3 regions of the Pantoea sp. S18 genome follow, and region 3 is predicted to be linked to each of the others. Evidence: predicted binding sites of a transcription regulator. Region 3 holds the regulator's gene; each other region holds the start of a gene.
The links. Region 3 encodes ArgR, which controls arginine synthesis, uptake and breakdown. Its sites were predicted from a motif close to ANTGAATAAAAATACANT; they were not measured.
Positions count from the first base shown of each region.

Region 1: a site for ArgR is predicted at 3,431-3,448, ahead of argC (N-acetyl-gamma-glutamyl-phosphate reductase). Genes of this name have one in related genera too.
Region 2: a site for ArgR is predicted at 3,683-3,700, ahead of argF (ornithine carbamoyltransferase). Genes of this name have one in related genera too.

Region 1 is NZ_CP142688.1:4,130,579-4,136,700, forward strand. Features, by position in the region: gene argH (argininosuccinate lyase) at 1-226, opposite strand, end outside; gene VIJ98_RS19245 (argininosuccinate synthase) at 302-1,519, opposite strand; gene argB (acetylglutamate kinase) at 1,534-2,307, opposite strand; gene argC (N-acetyl-gamma-glutamyl-phosphate reductase) at 2,323-3,327, opposite strand; gene argE (acetylornithine deacetylase) at 3,495-4,643, shown strand; gene ppc (phosphoenolpyruvate carboxylase) at 4,901-6,122, shown strand, end outside.
Region 2 is NZ_CP142688.1:591,852-597,973, reverse strand. Features, by position in the region: gene VIJ98_RS02655 (valine--tRNA ligase) at 1-1,660, shown strand, start outside; gene VIJ98_RS02650 (GNAT family N-acetyltransferase) at 1,727-2,230, shown strand; gene miaE (tRNA isopentenyl-2-thiomethyl-A-37 hydroxylase MiaE) at 2,321-3,082, opposite strand; gene rraB (ribonuclease E inhibitor RraB) at 3,141-3,563, opposite strand; gene argF (ornithine carbamoyltransferase) at 3,726-4,733, shown strand; gene pyrB (aspartate carbamoyltransferase) at 4,977-5,912, shown strand; gene pyrI (aspartate carbamoyltransferase regulatory subunit) at 5,924-6,122, shown strand, end outside.
Region 3 is NZ_CP142688.1:3,827,866-3,833,987, reverse strand. Features, by position in the region: gene VIJ98_RS17750 (NAD-dependent succinate-semialdehyde dehydrogenase) at 83-1,537, shown strand; gene VIJ98_RS17745 (hypothetical protein) at 1,563-1,832, shown strand; gene yhcN (peroxide/acid stress response protein YhcN) at 1,883-2,149, opposite strand; gene VIJ98_RS17735 (YdgH/BhsA/McbA-like domain containing protein) at 2,252-2,518, opposite strand; gene yhcN (peroxide/acid stress response protein YhcN) at 2,609-2,872, opposite strand; gene argR (transcriptional regulator ArgR) at 3,362-3,832, opposite strand; gene mdh (malate dehydrogenase) at 4,257-5,192, shown strand; gene mscM (miniconductance mechanosensitive channel MscM) at 5,245-6,122, opposite strand, start outside.

The DNA.
Region 1 (6,122 bases), 300 kb from region 3:
TCTGCTCCGGATTGGCGCGTACCTCGGCCAGCAGCTCATTTAACGCGCTTTCCAGCTGTTGCTGCTCTTCATTGGTCAGCACGTTGACCGTTACCAGCGCTTTTGACCAGGCAATCGAGCCGGTAATGTCCTGCTCGGCCAGGCGATAGTCAAAACGCAGCGAGTCGTTGAACTGTTTGAACCGTTGGTCTGCTGCCTGCGAAAAACGTCCGCCCCAAAGTGCCATCTGAATTACTCCTGAATCCGTTATAGAAAAGGCGGCCCGAAGCCGCCCTTGCAAATTATGTCGATTGCCGCGGTATTACTTCTTCTGCTCGTTCAGCGCGCGAATGCGTGAAGAGAGTGAGAACAAGCGGATAAAGCCGCCCGCGTGACGGTGATCGTAAACTTCGTCTTCGCCAAAGGTAGCGAACTCTTCTGAATACAGGCTGTTAGCAGAGGTTTTCTGAATCGCCGTGGCGTGGCCTTTGTACAGCTGCAGTACCACTTCGCCGTTCACCTCTTCTGCCAGTGATTCAGCAGCGGCCTGGATGGATTTACGCAGCGGCGCGAACCAGCGGCCATCGTAAACCACGTAAGACATTTCATGGCCCAGTTGCTCACGCCATTTGAAGCTATCGCGATCCAGCACCAGCTGTTCAACCGCACGCAGCGCATTCACCATGATGGTGCCGCCCGGGGTTTCGTAGCAGCCGCGAGACTTGATGCCTACCAGACGGTTTTCCACGATGTCGATACGACCGACGCCGTGTTTCGCACCCAGCACGTTGAGTTTTTCCAGGCACTGGAACGGGCTCAGCTTCTCGCCGTTCACCGCAACCACGCGACCTTTCTCGACGGTAACGGTGACGTTTTCTGGCTGATCTGGCGCTTCCAGCGGATCAACGGTCCACACCCAGCAATCTTTGTTCGGAGCATTGGCTGGGCTTTCCAGCACGCCACCTTCGGTAGAGATGTGCCATGCGTTCTCATCACGGCTGTAGATTTTTTCCAGCGACGCGGTGGTCGGGATATTGCGCTCTTTCAGGTAATCCAGCAGCGCTTCACGTGAACGCAGGTCCCATTCACGCCATGGCGCAACCACTTTCAGCTGTGGTGCCAGCGCGGTGTAGGTGGTTTCGAAGCGCACCTGATCGTTACCTTTACCGGTTGCGCCGTGGCACAGCGCATCTGCACCGACTTTCAGTGCCAGCTCAACCTGCGCTTTGGCGATAATCGGACGCGCCATTGAGGTACCCAGCAGGTAAGTACCTTCGTACAGTGCGCCAGTTTGCAGCACCGGATAAACGTATTCGCTGATGAACTCTTCACGCAGATCGGCCACGTGGCACTCAGACGCACCTGACTGCAGCGCTTTCTTCTCAACGCCTTCTAAATCTGCCGGATCCTGGCCAATGTTCGCCACGAACGCCACCACTTCACAGCCGCCGTAGTTCTCTTTCAACCATGGAATGATGGCTGAAGTATCCAGACCGCCTGAGTAGGCCAGAACGATTTTTTTGATGTTTTGCGTGCTCATGTCTTAATCCTTGATTATGCGAGAATCCGGGTGCCAATCGACACGCCGTTGAAAAGGGTTGGCAGTTGTTCAGCATGACGCCAGCTAGCGATATCGACCGGGCGACCGAGCGTGCGAGCGGCATCGAGCGCCGCGTTCACTTTCACGATCATGCCATCGGTGATGATGCCCTGCGCAATCAGCTGTTCCGCTTTCGCGGCGGTCATCTCTTCAATGCGTTGACCTTTGCCATCGAGAATGCCGCTAACGTCAGACAACAGCACTAAATCGGCACCAATGGTCGCCGCCAGCGCAGTCGCCGCCTGGTCAGCGTTGACGTTCATCAACTCGCCGCCGTCGGTGATGCCAATTGAACTGATTACCGGCATGTAGCCCGCCGCCAGCAGCGTGTTCACCAGCGCCGGATTGCCAGGCGTTGCGTTGCCAACATGTCCCAGCTCTTCATCGAACTGCGCCACATTAACCAAACCGGCGTCGCCGAGGCACAAACCGACTGCGCCGATGCCATATTTCTTCGCCCACGCCAGCAGCGTTTTGTTGGCGGTACCGGCTAACGCACCGGTAATAATGTCAATCTGATCGGCTGGCGTCACGCGCAAACCGTTCTTCTTTTTCACCGGCAGCGCGAGCTTCTTCATCAGCTCGTCCACCACGCAACCACCGCCGTGCACAATGATCAGCGGACGCTGATGTTCATTGCGGTACGCCAGCAGGGCATCAAACAGACGGGCCAGCGCTTCTTCGCTATCCAGCAGCACGCCACCCAGTTTAATGATCAATGGATTCATTGCGTTATCCGTTCGTTAAATCAAAGACAGCGTTTCGGGGAAGCCGAAACGAATGTTCAAACACTGAACCGCCTGCGATGAGGCGCCTTTCAGCAGGTTATCTTCGGCAGCCACCACAATCAGGTGCTCGCCTTGCATGGCGAAGCCGATGTCGCAAAACGGCAAACCGACCACCGCTTTCAGCGCCGGTACGCCTTTGTCATACACGCGCACCAGCGGTTTGTCGTGGTATGCATTATGGAAAGCATCCGCCACATCCTGCTGCGTCACGCCCGCTTTCAGGCGGCAGGTAGTGGTCGACAAAATACCGCGCGGGAAGCTGCCCAGATGTGGCGTGAAGATCACCGGCGTACCGAGATGTGCCACGATTTCCGGGTGATGACGGTGATTAAACAGGCCGTACGGCTGCAAGCTCACTTCACAGAAGCTGGTGCCAACGTTGGCTTTGCGCCCTGCACCGCTCACGCCGCTGGTGGCGTTAATCACTGGCCACTGTGCATCGTTAAGCAAGCCCGCTGCGATCAGCGGTTTCAGCGAAAGCTGGGCTGCGGTTGGGTAGCAACCCGGCACCGCAACCAGCTCCGCATCTTTGATTTTGTCGTGCTGCCATTCGGCCAGGCCGTAAACCGCCTTATCCAGCCAATCCTGATGCTGATGGCTGAAACCGTAATATTGGGTATAGAAAGCGTCGTCGTTTACGCGGAACGCGCCGGAGAGATCGAACACCACGCAACCGGCTTTGAGGAATTCAGGTGCCAGATCGTGGCTGACTTCATGGGCGGTGGCGAGGAACACCACATCCACTTTGTCGGCCCATTCAGCAGCATCGCTCAGCGGCTGCAGCGGCAAATCGACAATGCCTTTGAGCTGCGGATGCAAATCCGACAATAACTTTCCAGCATCCGGGCTTTGCGCTGAAACCGCCAAAGCGGTTATGTTCATATGCGGATGGCGATTCAGGTAGGTGGCAAGCTCTACGCCAGCGTAACCACTGGCACCAACGATCAGCGTATTCAACATCAGGCTGTATACCTTATTACAGTCACGTATCGGGTCGCGGCCTTGCCCCGTTGCCCAGAATGCCGTTTGCAGAAGATTTGATGCTTCACATGCAAGCGACGCTATTGTATTTTTATTCACTATTAATGCATGAATATTGATACATCCTAACCCAAGGACCGTCAACAGTGAAGACAAAATTACCACCTTTTATCGAACTCTACCGCCAGTTGATTGCCACGCCATCAATCAGCGCAACCGATAGCGCACTGGATCAGAGTAATGAAACTTTAATCAATTTGCTGGCCGGCTGGTTCCGCGATATTGGCTTCAGTGTAGAAGTGCAGCCGGTGCCTGGCACGCGGCATAAATTCAACATGCTGGCGCGCAGCGGATTGGGCGCAGGCGGCCTGTTACTGGCCGGTCATACCGACACCGTTCCCTACGATGATGGCCGCTGGACGCGCGATCCCTTCACGCTGACGGAACACGACAACAAGCTTTACGGCCTGGGCACCGCCGATATGAAAGGCTTCTTCGCCTTTATTCTGGATGCGCTGCGTGACGTTGACGTGACCAAACTCAGCAAGCCGCTCTACATCCTCGCCACCGCCGATGAAGAGACCACCATGGCGGGCGCGAAGTATTTCTCTGAATCAACGCAACTGCGTCCGGATTGCGCCATCATCGGCGAGCCAACCTCACTCAAGCCGGTGCGCGCGCACAAAGGTCATCTGTCGAATGTGATTCGTATTCAGGGACAATCGGGCCACTCCAGCGATCCGTCGCGCGGCGTCAACGCCATTGAGCTGATGCATGAATCCATTACCCAGCTGATGCAGCTGCGTAACACGCTGAAAGAGCGTTACAACCACGATGGTTTTGCCATTCCTTATCCAACCATGAACTTCGGCCATATTCATGGTGGCGACGCCGCTAACCGCATCTGCGCCTGCTGTGAATTGCACATGGATATTCGTCCGCTGCCGGGCTTAACCCTGAGCGATTTAGATGGTCTGCTGAATGACGCGCTGGCACCGGTGAGTGCACGCTGGCCAGGACGATTAACCGTGGGCGAACTGCATCCGCCGATTCCAGGCTACGAATGCCCGGCCGATCATGAGCTGGTGCAAGTGGTGGAGAAGCTGCTGGGCGTGCCAACCGAAGTGGTGAACTATTGCACTGAAGCGCCTTTTATCCAGCAATTGTGTCCAACGCTGGTTTTAGGCCCGGGATCTATCAATCAAGCCCACCAACCTGATGAGTTTATTGATACCGCATTTATCAAGCCGACTCATGCGCTTATCACTCAAGTCGTGCAGCATTTTTGTCATTGATGAACAACAGATGGGGCATTTCACTGTTAAATCAGCAAATTGCCCCGTCATTGTTCGGGATTTGATAATAAGAATAACTTATCTCGCTTCGCTGCAAGCAAATTCTTTGAATTTCCGCCATTTAGCAGCACATTTACGTAGATTTAAGGCAATTGACGTGCAGGAAGATACGTGGCTAGATAAAAGACGATGTTATGCCCGTGGGTAAATAATTCCCGTGGGGATATTTAAAAAGATGATGAGGGTGTCAGGGTCCAATGAACGAACAATATTCCGCAATGCGAAGTAATGTCAGTATGCTCGGCAAACTGCTCGGGGATACGATTAAGGATGCACTAGGAGAGAACATCCTCGACCAGGTGGAGACCATCCGTAAACTCTCTAAGTCATCCCGTGCGGGAAATGACACCCATCGTCAGGAACTGCTGACCACGCTGCAAAATCTGTCGAATGACGAGCTGCTGCCGGTGGCGCGTGCCTTTAGCCAATTCCTTAATCTCACCAACGTCGCTGAACAGTACCAAACCATTTCCCGTAGCGGTGATGGCGCGAACCATCCTGAACTGCTGAAAAAGACTTTCGAGCGCCTGAAACAGCAAGGCGATATCAGCGAAGCGGCAATCCGTCAGTCGATTGAAGAGCTGTCGTTGGAGCTGGTGCTGACTGCGCACCCCACCGAAATTACCCGCCGCACGCTGATCCATATGCTGGGCGAAGTGAACAGCTGTTTGCAGCAACTCGATCACAGCGACATTTCCGATTACGAGCGCACGCAGGTGATGCGCCGTCTGCGCCAGTTGGTGGCACAAGCGTGGCATACCGACGAAATCCGCAAATACCGTCCAACGCCAATCGATGAAGCCAAATGGGGCTTTGCCGTGGTGGAAAACAGCCTGTGGCAAGGCGTGCCAGCCTTCCTGCGTGAGCTGAACGAGCAAGTTGAAGAGACCTTTGGCATTAAGCTGCCGGTCGATTTCGTGCCGATTAAATTTACCTCGTGGATGGGCGGCGACCGTGACGGCAACCCGAACGTCACCGCACCGATTACCCGCCACGCGATGCAGCTGAGCCGCTGGAAAGCCGCGGACCTGTTCCTGCGCGATATCGGCGTGCTGGTTTCTGAGCTGTCGATGTCCGAATGTAGCGACGAAGTGCGCGAGCTGTGCGGCGATCCGGAAGCGCTCGAGCCGTACCGTATGGTGCTGAAGCGCATCCGCAGCCAGCTGATGACCACGCAGGCCTATCTTGGCCGCCGTCTGAAAGGCGAGCGCCTGCCGCGTCCGGCCGATCTGCTGGTCTCCAACGATCAGCTGTGGGAACCGCTGTTCGCTATCTATCAATCTCTGCAACAGTGCGGCATGGGCATCATCGCCAACGGCCAGCTGCTGGACACGCTACGCCGCGTGAAGTGTTTCGGCGTGCCGCTGGTACGTATCGATATCCGTCAGGAGAGCACCCGCCATACCCAGGCGATTGCCG
Region 2 (6,122 bases), 1.1 Mb from region 3:
CGGCGACATCCAGTTCGTGCCGAAGCAGTACGAAAACATGTACTTCTCATGGATGCGCGACATTCAGGATTGGTGTATTTCACGTCAGCTGTGGTGGGGACATCGCATCCCAGCATGGTACGACAACGACGGCAACGTCTATGTTGGCCGCACCGAAGACGAAGTGCGCCAGGAAAACAATCTGGCCGCCGACGTGGCGCTGCGCCAGGACGACGACGTGCTGGATACCTGGTTCTCGTCCGGTCTGTGGACCTTCTCGACGCTGGGCTGGCCAGAGAACACCGAAGCGCTGCGTACCTTCCATCCAACCAGCGTGTTGGTGAGCGGCTTCGACATCATCTTCTTCTGGATTGCGCGCATGATCATGCTGACCATGCACTTCATCAAAGATGAAAACGGCAAACCGCAGGTGCCGTTCAAAACCGTCTACATGACAGGTTTGATCCGTGATGAAGAAGGCCAGAAGATGTCCAAGTCGAAAGGCAACGTCATCGATCCACTGGATATGATTGACGGTATTTCGCTAGAAGATCTGCTGGAGAAGCGTACCGGCAACATGATGCAGCCGCAGCTGGCTGAGAAGATCCGCAAACGTACCGAGAAGCAATTCCCGGACGGCATCGTGCCTTCAGGTACCGATGCGCTGCGCTTTACCCTCGCCGCGCTGGCGTCTACCGGTCGTGACATCAACTGGGATATGAAGCGCCTCGAAGGTTACCGCAACTTCTGTAACAAGCTGTGGAACGCCAGCCGCTTCGTGCTGATGAATACCGAAGAGCAGGATTGCGGCCAAAACGGCGGCGAAATGAAGCTGTCGCTGGCGGATCGCTGGATCCTGAGCGAGTTCAACCGCAGCGTGAAAGCCTATCGCGAAGCGCTGGATAGCTATCGCTTTGATATCGCGGCCAACATTCTGTACGACTTCACCTGGAACCAGTTCTGTGACTGGTATCTGGAGCTGACCAAGCCGGTGATGACCAGCGGTAGCGAAGCGGAACTGCGCGGTACGCGTAATACGCTGGTCACCGTGCTGGAAGCGCTGCTGCGTCTGGCGCATCCAATCATTCCTTACATCACCGAAACCATCTGGCAGCGTGTGAAAGGTCTGAAAAACATCGACCACGATACCATCATGCTGCAGCCGTTCCCGCAGTATGAAGCGGCGAAAGAGGATGCCGAGGCGCAGGCCGATATCGAGTGGATGAAGCAGGCGATCGTTGCGGTGCGTAATATCCGTGCTGAGATGAACATCGCACCAAGCAAGCCGCTCGACGTGCTGCTGCGTGACTGCTCTGCCGCCGCTCAGCGTCGCGTAGAAGAGAACCGCACCTTCCTGTCGCGTCTGGCGCGTCTGGAAAGCCTGACCATTCTGCCTGCGGGCGAGAAAGGCCCGGTTTCGGTCACCAAGATTGTTGAAGGCGCTGAGTTGCTGATCCCGATGGCGGATCTGGTCAACAAAGAAGCCGAGCTGGAGCGTCTGGCGAAAGAGCTGGTGAAACTTGATGTCGAAATCGAGAAGATCCAGACCAAGCTGGCGAACGAAGGCTTCGTCTCACGTGCGCCGGAAGCGGTTGTCGCGAAAGAGCGTGAGCGCGTGGCTGAGCTTGAGCAATCAAAAGCAAAACTGTTTGAACAGCAGGGCGTGATTGCGGCATTGTAAGCGCTTCAGTCCAACTGCTTAATCGAAGCCGGGCACTGCCCGGCTTTTTTATACCGGAAGATAATGATGACCACCGACGCCTCCATCAATTTAAAGGTGCGCCCCATTACCGCTGCCGATAACTCGCTGATCGCGCAGGTGATCCGTGATGTGTCAGCTGAATTTGGCCTGACGGCGGACAAAGGCTACACCGTGTCCGATCCCCATCTCGATCGCCTGTTCGAACTCTACAGCGAAGCCAATAGCGCCTACTGGATTGTGGAACATGATGGTGTGGTGGTGGGCGGCGGCGGCGTTGCTCCGCTGGCGTGTAGCGCGCCGGATATCTGCGAGCTGCAGAAGATGTATTTCCTGCCGCAGGTGCGCGGCTTAGGGTTGGCGCGCGATCTGGCGCTGCGCGCCATGGAATTTGCCCGTCAACGGGGTTTTCAGCGTTGCTATCTGGAGACGACTGGCAGTTTGACGCGTGCGATTAAGCTGTACGAGTCGTTGGGGTTTGAGCTGATTGATAGCGCGATGGGTTGTACCGGGCATGTGGATTGTGAAGTGCGGATGTTGAAGGTGTTGTGATGATTGAGGTCGCCATGAATGGCGACCCTACGGTTTATAGCCGGTTTTTTGTAGGGTGCGCATTCATGCGCACCAGGAAGCAGCCATTGCTTAAACCGCCGGCACACCGCTATGAAAGCGTAACTCGCCATCCGGCTCACTGATTAAGCGTGCTTCTGTTTCACCAAACACCTGCACGCGCGGGGCAATGTCCTTCGGCGAAATCTGCTGTGCCAGCTTCAGGTAATCCTGATAGTGACGCGCTTCCGAGCGCAGCAGCGAAATATAGAACTTCTCCAGTTGCTCATCCAGATAAGGCGCAAGACTGGCGAAACGCTCGCAGGAACGCGCTTCGATGTACGCCCCGCAAATCAGCTTATCCACCAGCGCTTCCGGCTCATAAGTGCGAATTTCGCGAATCAAACCTTTGGCATAGCGGCTTGCGGTGATTTTGCGATACGGCAAACCGCGCGACTGCATGATCTCCCACACCTGATAGAAGTGATGCAGCTCCTCTTTCACCAGCAGCACCATCATCTCCACCAGATCGTCGGCCCACGGCAGTTCGTTGCGCACGATAATGCTTTTGGTCAGATTCTTGTGGGCATTGATAAAGTTACTGTCCTGCTCATCGCGGTAGATAAAATCTTCATACGGCTTGAGCCACGCCAGAATGGCATCACCACTCGGCTTATCCGCCACGTATTTACGGATGATAAACACCGCAGTTTGCGCGGCCTTTAATTCGCAAACCATGTGATCGGTGAGCAACAACGTCAGATTTTCCGGCTTGCGCGCTTCATCAATCCACGCTTGTGGCGTGCGGCAATGCAGGAATTGATAGATCGGTTCTAATAGCGGAGCGTAATTCATGGGCAGTCTTTGTCTTACGGGGAGAGGTTTCAGGGCGGCGAGCGCCGCCCATTAATGCTTAGTGACGCACACCGTTGTCTTCTTCGTCGTCGATGAACTCGCCATCGTCGTCTTCATCTTCGGCATCAGGATCTTCAAAGTAGGTGCCCCAACCGTCGTAATCGACGTTGTAGCTGCCCGCCAGATTCACCAGTTGCTCAACCTGCGCATCAATCAGCTCAGGCTTCAACGCGCCTTCGCTCAGGATATCCACACACATCACGGTGGTGCCATCTTCCAGCTCCAGCTCTTCTGGCTCGCTGACTTCGTAGCCCAGTTTGAAGGCATCAACCGCGACCTTCTCCAGCGAGTCAAAGTTGTTGCAGGAGAGATGATGTTCGATAGTGTAAAGCGCATCTGGATCGCTGCCGTCTTCCAGCAACTCTTCAATGATCAGTCGCGTCTCTTCGCGCTGTTCTTCCAGCAATGCTTCATATGCCATGGGTGTGTCCTCAAATATTCGGCTGAATACAATTATTTTCCCACACTGCCTCGCGCGCCACTACACAAAACAACAAGTTTCTTAACGCTGGGGTTGAAAATGCATATTCATACGGTTAGATTGAATTTTAATTCATTTTAATGTGGGCACCCGGAGCGCTGTATGAGTCAGCTACATCAAAGACATTTCCTGAGATTGCTGGATTTCACCCCAGCCGAAATCGATTCTCTGCTGAGTCTGGCAGGTGAATTAAAACACGCAAAGAAAAATGCCAGCGAAACGCAATACCTGAAAGGCAAAAACATCGCGCTCATCTTCGAAAAAGACTCGACTCGTACCCGATGCTCTTTCGAAGTTGCCGCTTACGATCAGGGCGCTAACGTTACCTATCTCGGCCCAAGTGGCAGCCAAATCGGCCATAAAGAGTCAATGAAAGACACCGCGCGCGTGCTGGGACGCATGTATGACGGTATTCAATATCGCGGTTACGGTCAGGAACTGGTGGAAACCTTGGCAGAATTCGCTGGCGTGCCGGTATGGAATGGCCTGACCACCGAATTCCACCCCACGCAACTGCTGGCCGATCTGCTGACGATGCAGGAACATTTGCCGGGTAAAGCGCTGAATGAAATGACGCTGGTTTACGTTGGCGATGCGCGTAACAACATGGGTAACAGCATGCTGGAAGCCGCTGCGCTGGTCGGCCTGGATCTGCGTCTGGTGGCACCAAAAGGCTGCTGGCCGGAAGCGGAACTGGTCGAGCAATGCCGCGTGGCCGCGCAGCAAACCGGTGGCAAAATCACCCTAACCGAAGATATCGCCGAAGGCGTGCAAGGTGCCGACTTCATCTACACTGATGTGTGGGTGTCGATGGGCGAAGCCAAATCGGTGTGGGAAGATCGCATCGCTCTGCTGCGTCCTTATCAGGTTAACAGCGCGATGCTGGCACTGACCGGCAATCCGCAGGTGAAGTTCCTGCACTGCTTGCCTGCCTTCCATGACGACAAAACCACGCTGGGCCGGCAAATGGCCGAGCAGTACGGTTTGCAGGATGGCATGGAAGTGAGTAATGAGGTGTTTGAATCTGCGCACAGCATCGTGTTCGATCAGGCTGAAAACCGCATGCACACCATTAAAGCGGTGATGGTGGCGACACTCGGCAAGCTATGATTGGTCGCGCCGCAAACGTTTACCTCGTGCGCGATATTTGCTTGATGCAAATCAGTGAATGCGTATAATGCGGCCCAATTTGCCGGAGGAAACATGCAACAGCGCAGCGCACAATTTGACGCTCAACGACGCCTGACAGCGGGCGGCGCATCTGTTTCTTTCCGTCATCAATCGATCGTAAAAAAAGCCCCTTAAGCAGGGGCTTTTTTTTGTCCGCAATCCGGCAGCGCAGAGGAGAACGCTATGGCCAACCCGCTATATCGCAAGCACATTATTTCCATCAACGATCTCAACCGCGACGAGCTGGAGCTGGTGCTGCATACCGCTGCCCAGTTGAAAGCCAATCCCCAGCCGGAGCTGCTGAAACACAACGTGATCGCCAGCTGCTTCTTTGAAGCTTCAACGCGCACACGCTTGTCGTTTGAAACTGCGATGCATCGTCTCGGTGCGTCGGTGGTGGGCTTCGCCGACGGCAGCAATACCTCGCTCGGCAAGAAAGGCGAAACCCTCGCCGATACCATTTCGGTGATTGGTACTTACGTCGATGCCATTGTGATGCGTCATCCGCAGGAAGGCGCGGCGCGTCTGGCGACGGAATTCTCCGGCGGCATTCCGATTCTCAACGCGGGTGACGGTGCCAACCAGCATCCGACGCAAACGCTGCTCGATCTCTTCACCATCCGCGAAACGCAAAACCGCCTCGATAACCTGAATGTGGCGATGGTCGGCGACCTGAAATATGGCCGCACCGTGCATTCACTGACGCAGGCGCTGGCGAAGTTTGATGGCAACCGCTTCTTCTTTATCGCGCCGGATGCGCTGGCGATGCCGTCGTACATCACCGATATGCTGGATGAGCAGAACATTGCCTGGTCGCGCCACGACACCATCGAAGAAGTGATGCCACAACTCGACATTCTGTATATGACGCGCGTGCAGAAAGAGCGCCTCGATCCGTCGGAATACGCCAACGTTAAAGCGCAGTTCATCCTGCGCGCCGCCGATTTAGCCGGTGCGCGCGACAACATGAAAGTGCTGCATCCGCTGCCGCGTATTGACGAGATCACCACCGACGTGGATAGCACGCCGCACGCCTGGTATTTCCAGCAGGCTGGAAATGGCATCTTCGCTCGCCAGGCACTGCTGGCGCTGGTACTGAATCGCGAACTGGCACTGTAAGGAGCAAAGCGATGACACACGATAATAAATTGCAGGTTGAAGCCATCAAACGCGGCACGGTGATCGACCATATCCCGGCGCAGGTCGGCTTTAAGTTACTGTCGCTGTTTCGTCTGACCGAAACCGATCAGCGCATCACCATCGGCCTCAACTTGCCCTCGGGCGAGATGGGCCGCAAAGATCTGATCAAAATCGAAAACACTTTTCTGA
Region 3 (6,122 bases):
TTAGATCCCACGCTGACACAAAAACCTCTGATATTGGCATCTATACTTTCCTGACAGGACGCAAACTGACAGGAGAAAACCGATGTCCACTTCCCTGCAACAACACGAATTATTCAAGACCGGCTATTTCGCCGATGGCCAGTGGCATAACGCCAGCGCGACCTTTGAGGTGACCAATCCTGCCACCGGCGAAGTCATTGCCAACGTAGCGAAAGCCGGCCAGCACGAAACTGAGCAGGCGATTGCCGCCGCGCAGCGTGCATTTCCCGCCTGGCGTGACAAAACCGCCAAGGCGCGTGCCGATATCCTCAATCGCTGGTATCAGCTGATCATTGAGAACAAAAGCTGGCTCGGCCAGTTGATGACCGCCGAGCAGGGTAAACCGCTCAAAGAAGCCGAAGGTGAAGTGGAATACGCCGCCAGCTTTATTCAGTGGTTTGCCGAACAGGCGAAACGCGCCAACGGGGAAATCATCCCGCCAGCTAAACCGGGTTCGCGCATTCTGGCGACGCGTGAACCGATTGGTGTGGTCGCAGCGATCACGCCGTGGAATTTCCCGATGGCGATGCTGACGCGCAAACTCGGTCCTGCGTTGGCCGCTGGTTGTACCGGCATCATCAAACCCGCGAATAACACGCCGTTGAGCGCCTTCGCGCTGCTGGCGCTGGCGCAGAAAGCCGGCGTGCCTGATGGCGTGCTCAATGCGGTGGCGGGCGATACGCATGCCATCAGCGACGCGATCATGGCTAGCAAAGCGGTGCGCAAAATTTCCTTTACCGGTTCCACCGCAGTGGGCAAAACGCTGATGCGTAATGCCGCCGAAACCATGAAAAAAGTCTCGATGGAGTTAGGCGGCAATGCGCCTTATATCGTGTTTGATGATGCCGATATTGATGCGGCGGTGCAGGGCGCGATTGCTAACAAATTCCGCAATGCCGGACAGGTGTGCGTCAGCGTTAACCGCTTCTATGTGCATAACGCGGTGTACGATCGCTTCGTCAATCAACTGGCCGATGCGGTGGGTAAACTCAAAGTCGGTAATGGCGTGGAAGAGGGCGTGATTGTCGGCCCGCTGATTGAGCAGTCCGCGCTGGAGAAAGTGGAAGAGCACGTCAAAGATGCGTTAAGCAAAGGCGGCAAATTGCTGGTTGGCGGCGAACGTCATCCTCTTGGTGGCAATTTCTGGCAACCGACGGTCATCGCCGAAGCACATGAAGAGATGAAGCTGGCGCAGGAAGAGACGTTTGGTCCGGTTGCGGCCTGTTTCCGCTTTGATGATGAAGCCGAGGTGATTGCGCGCGCCAACAATACTGAATATGGCCTGGCAGCTTACTTCTACACGCAGAATTTGCAGCGGGTGTTCCGCGTCTCAGCGGCGCTGGAAGCGGGCATGATCGGTATTAACGAATGCGCGGTATCAACGGAGCTGGCACCGTTTGGCGGGGTGAAAGAATCCGGTTTGGGACGCGAAGGCTCAGTGTTGGGGATGGAAGAGTATCTGGAAGTCAAAGCGTTGCACCTCGGCGGACTCAGCTAGCCGCGACAACTAAGAGGGCGTCATGATGAGAACCGAGCGTTTCGATTTCGATGAGATTGTCGATCAAGCCCATTTTTATCGACAGTTTAGCGATCGTTTTGCGCTAGCCGATCTCGCCATCAACGATCTTGACGATCTTTGGGATGCGATTGTGGGTGAGCAACTGCCGTTGCCGCTGGAGATTGAGTTTGTAAATCTAGGGAAAGGGCAGAAACGCCGGTATGGCGCATTGATCCTGCTATTTGATGAAGCAGAAGAGGAGCTGGAGGGCCAGCTCCGCTTCAATATAAAGTAAAAAGGGCCCCGGCGAGCGGGGCCAAAGGGTTCGTCTTAATTGACGAGGAATTACTTATACAGCTCAGCTGTCACGTGATAGCTGTCGCCGGTTTTCGCTTCAATCACTTTGTAAGCGCTGGCACCTTGCTCATCCGCTTTCTGAGAAAGCTCGGCACGATAATCCATTGGCGAACCGCCGGTTCCGCTGATTGAAATAGTGCTGCCGGTAGGTTGCAGATTCTGCGCCTGTTGTTCAGTCACCAGCTGTGCTGCAGAAGCACCAAAGGCGAACAGGGAAAGCAGAGTAGCAGTTGCGATGGTTGTTTTGATTTTCATAATTTTCTCCTCGTTTAATCAACAACCTGCGGCAGAAAAGGGGTAGGCGGGTCGTCGATCTATTGCCTGGCGCCTTCAAGGCGCCGGACGTTCAATTAGTGATTATTTGTAGAGTTCAGCAGTAACGTGGAAGGTATCGCCACGGTTGCTCTCAATAATGCGGTAATGGCTAGCACCCTGCGCATCGGCTTTCTGTGACAGTTCCTGACGAACGTTGGTTTGGTCGCCGTCAACACCGCTCACGCTGATGGTTTGGTTCAGGGATTGCAGCTGTTCAGCTTGTTCGTTTGAAACCAGGCTTGCGGCGCTCGCGCCAAAAGAAAGAACAGAAGCCAGGCCCAGTACTGCGATAGCTAATTTGGTTTTCATGATTCACTCTCCTGAAATTGGGGTCGGCAACCTGAGAGGCAAGAGCGTCTCAAACGGGTCGCCGTTCACATTGCGTCTTAAGTCAGTAACTTATTTATACAGCTCAGCGGTTGCGTGGTAGCTGTCACCGGTATTCGCCTCGATCACGCGGTATGCTTTCGCACCTTGCTGATCGGCTTTATCGTTTAACTGCTGACGGATATCCATTGGAGAACCGCCCACGCCGCTGACGCTGATGGTGCCTGCGGATTGCAGATTCGCTGCCTGTTCGGCATTAATAGAATCTGCTGCAAAAGCACCAAATGACAGAGCAGATAGAACACTCAGGGTTGCGATAGTAGTTTTAACGTTCATGATATTTTTCCTCGTCGTCTATTTTTATCTTTTTCTTTCGTGTGATTTGCATCACGAAACTAAGTATAGATCTAATCACCCATGAAATTAATATCCAGCTAATAATGTTTGGTTGTAATTCTTTATCCTTATGGCACTTTTTTAGAACCTGAAGTTATAAAAAACGCCTGGATCTTAACCATAGGTGGTTATTTAGCCGTAAAAACAATGATCTACATCAAATTATCTTTTAGTGCGAAAGATCATGGTTGATCTCGCTGGCTGATACGCATGGAGAAGGGAAAGGCACTGAGCACGATGTGTAAAGCAGTGTAAAATAGCGCATAAGGTTAAGCAGGCGCAAAGGTCGTACCAATCTATTAGCTTGAAAAGAAGCGCTAAGCATATGGATAACTTATTATTTACAAAGGGGTTTGTAACAGGTTGGTTACGAATGAAGCGGGAAGGGCAAGATAACCGGCAGAGGATCTGCCGGTATGCAGCAGGGTTTTATAGCTCTTGTTCGAATAAAACCAGAATCGCGTCGTACAGCTGTTTTACTGAGAAGGTGCGCGCAGGGGTAATAAAGATGGTGTCATCACCGGCGATGGTGCCGAGAATCCCTTCCGCTTTGCCCAGCGAATCCAGCAGGCGCGCAATCAGCTGCGCAGCGCCCGGACTGGTGTGAATCACTACTAACGCATCGTTGTAATCGATATCCAGCACCAGATTCTTCAGCGGGCTGGTGGTGGTGGGTACGCCGAGTTCAGCAGGCAGGCAATAAACCATTTCCATCTTGGCGTTACGCGTACGCACCGCGCCGAACTTGGTCAGCATGCGAGAAACTTTGGACTGATTGATATTCTCGAAGCCGTCTTCCTGCAGCGCCTGCACGATTTCGCCCTGGGAGCTGAATTTCTCTTCCTTCAATAAGGCTTTAAACGCCTTAATCAAGTCGTCTTGTTTCGATGGGTTTCGCATAAGCTACCAATTAAAAGAGGGTTGCAGAGGGCAACAGGCCCACGGCAGATAAATTATTATGCATTTAGATGAATTTTTATGCAATAAGTCTGATGAGAGAATCGCGGTAATGACCTGCGGGGCGGGCATAATAACAGAATATGAGGTTGCACCAAAATCGCGGGTGGACGCGCAAAGCGAAGGTTGCAAAGTTGTTATATTATTGAGGTGGTAACAACAATATCGATGATCATTGCCGTCCATTGTCTGCTGGCTGCGAATGAATCATTCAGGCGACTTCTGAAGTGGAGATGTCTCGGGAGCCGATTGCGGCGTAGTGTTAAGTGCGCGACAGGTTTAGTCGCTATCGCCTGAGAAGTTGATTAAACTCGTAACCTGATGGATTTTCGGCATATCTCTGCCCCACCTTAATAAGGAGTTCAGGATGAAAGTTGCCGTTCTCGGTGCCGCTGGTGGTATTGGCCAGGCGCTCGCACTGCTGCTCAAAACGCAATTACCCGCAGGCTCAGCTCTCTCACTTTACGATATCGCCCCGGTAACGCCGGGTGTGGCGGTCGATCTCAGTCACATCCCAACGGCAGTCACCGTGGAAGGGTTTAGCGGTGAGGACGCTACGCCTGCGCTGCATGGTGCCGATGTGGTGCTGATCTCTGCAGGTGTGGCACGTAAGCCGGGCATGGATCGCGCCGACCTGTTTAACGTTAACGCCGGTATCGTGCGTAACCTGATTGAACAGGTTGCCAGCACGGCGCCAAAAGCGCTGATTGGCGTGATCACCAATCCAGTCAACACCACGGTGGCAATTGCAGCCGAAGTGCTGAAGAAAGCTGGCGTGTATGACAAAAATCGCCTGTTTGGCGTTTCCACTCTCGATATCATCCGCGCTAATACCTTTGTCGCGGCGCTGAAAGGCAAGCAGCCTAACGAGATTGAAGTGCCGGTGGTGGGCGGGCATTCAGGCGTAACCATTCTGCCGCTGCTGTCGCAGGTAAAAGGCGTGAGCTTCAGCGAGCAGGAAGTGGCGGATCTCACCAAACGTATTCAGAACGCGGGCACCGAAGTGGTGGAAGCCAAAGCCGGTGGCGGATCGGCAACGCTGTCGATGGGACAAGCGGCGGCCCGTTTTGGCCTGTCATTGATTCGCGCCCTGCAAGGTGAAGCCAACGTCGTGGAGTGCGCGTATGTGGAAGGCGATGGCGAATACGCCCGCTTCTTCTCGCAGCCGCTGCTGCTGGGCAAAAACGGTATTGTTGAGCGCCGTCCGCTGGGTACGCTGAGTGCCTTTGAACAGCAGGCGCTAAACGGTATGCTGGAAACGCTGAAGAAAGATATCGCGCAGGGCGAAGAATTTGTGAAGTGATCGGCTCTGAGCAGCAATAAAAAACGCCCGGCATTTGCCGGGCGTTTTGTTTTTATAATCCGCCAGATTTGAAGGTCTTATTGGCGGGCGCGCCGTTGCTGGCGGGATTCTGTTTTCCTAGCGTCTCCATGCGTACCTGGAACGGCGGGAATGGCATCTCAATGCCGTGTTCCTCAAAGCCGCGCAGAATCAGCTGATGAAGTTCATGGCGCAGCGGCATGCGATGTCCCATCTCCGCCGCATGCACACGCAGTTCAAACAGCTGAATACCTTGCTGCAAATCGACCAGGAACACATCCGGTGCCGGCATATCCAGCACGTAGGTGCAGCGATCGGCCGCCTGCTTAAGAATGTTGGTCACTTCATCGCTGTTGACTCTGGCCGGCGCCGGAATCGTCAGCACCACACGCGTCACCGAATCCGACAGCGACCAGTTTACGAATTGCTCCGTAATGAAAGCCTTGTTCGGCACGATGATCTCTTTGCGGTCCCAATCTGTAATGGTGGTGGCGCGCGTGTTGATGCGGGTGATGCTGCCGGTCAGATCGCGAATGGTTACGGTATCGCCGATACGGATCGGTTTCTCAAACAGGATAATCAGGCCGGAAATAAAGTTGGCGAAAATCTCCTGCATCCCGAAGCCCAAACCCAGACCTAACGCGGCAACCAGCCACTGCAGCTTCGACCACTCAATGCCCATCATCGAGAAGCCAATCAAGCCGCCAATCAGCATCAACGCATACTTGGTCAAGGTGGTAATGGCGTAGCCGGTGCCCGGTGCCAGGCTGAGATGCTGTAACAGCGCCAGCTCCAGCAGCGCGGGCATATTGCGCACCAGCTGCGTGGTAATAATCAGCACCAGAATTGCAATCAACACCGCGCCCAGCGTAATCGCCTGCACGCTATCGACGCCCTGAATGGTGGTGCTGG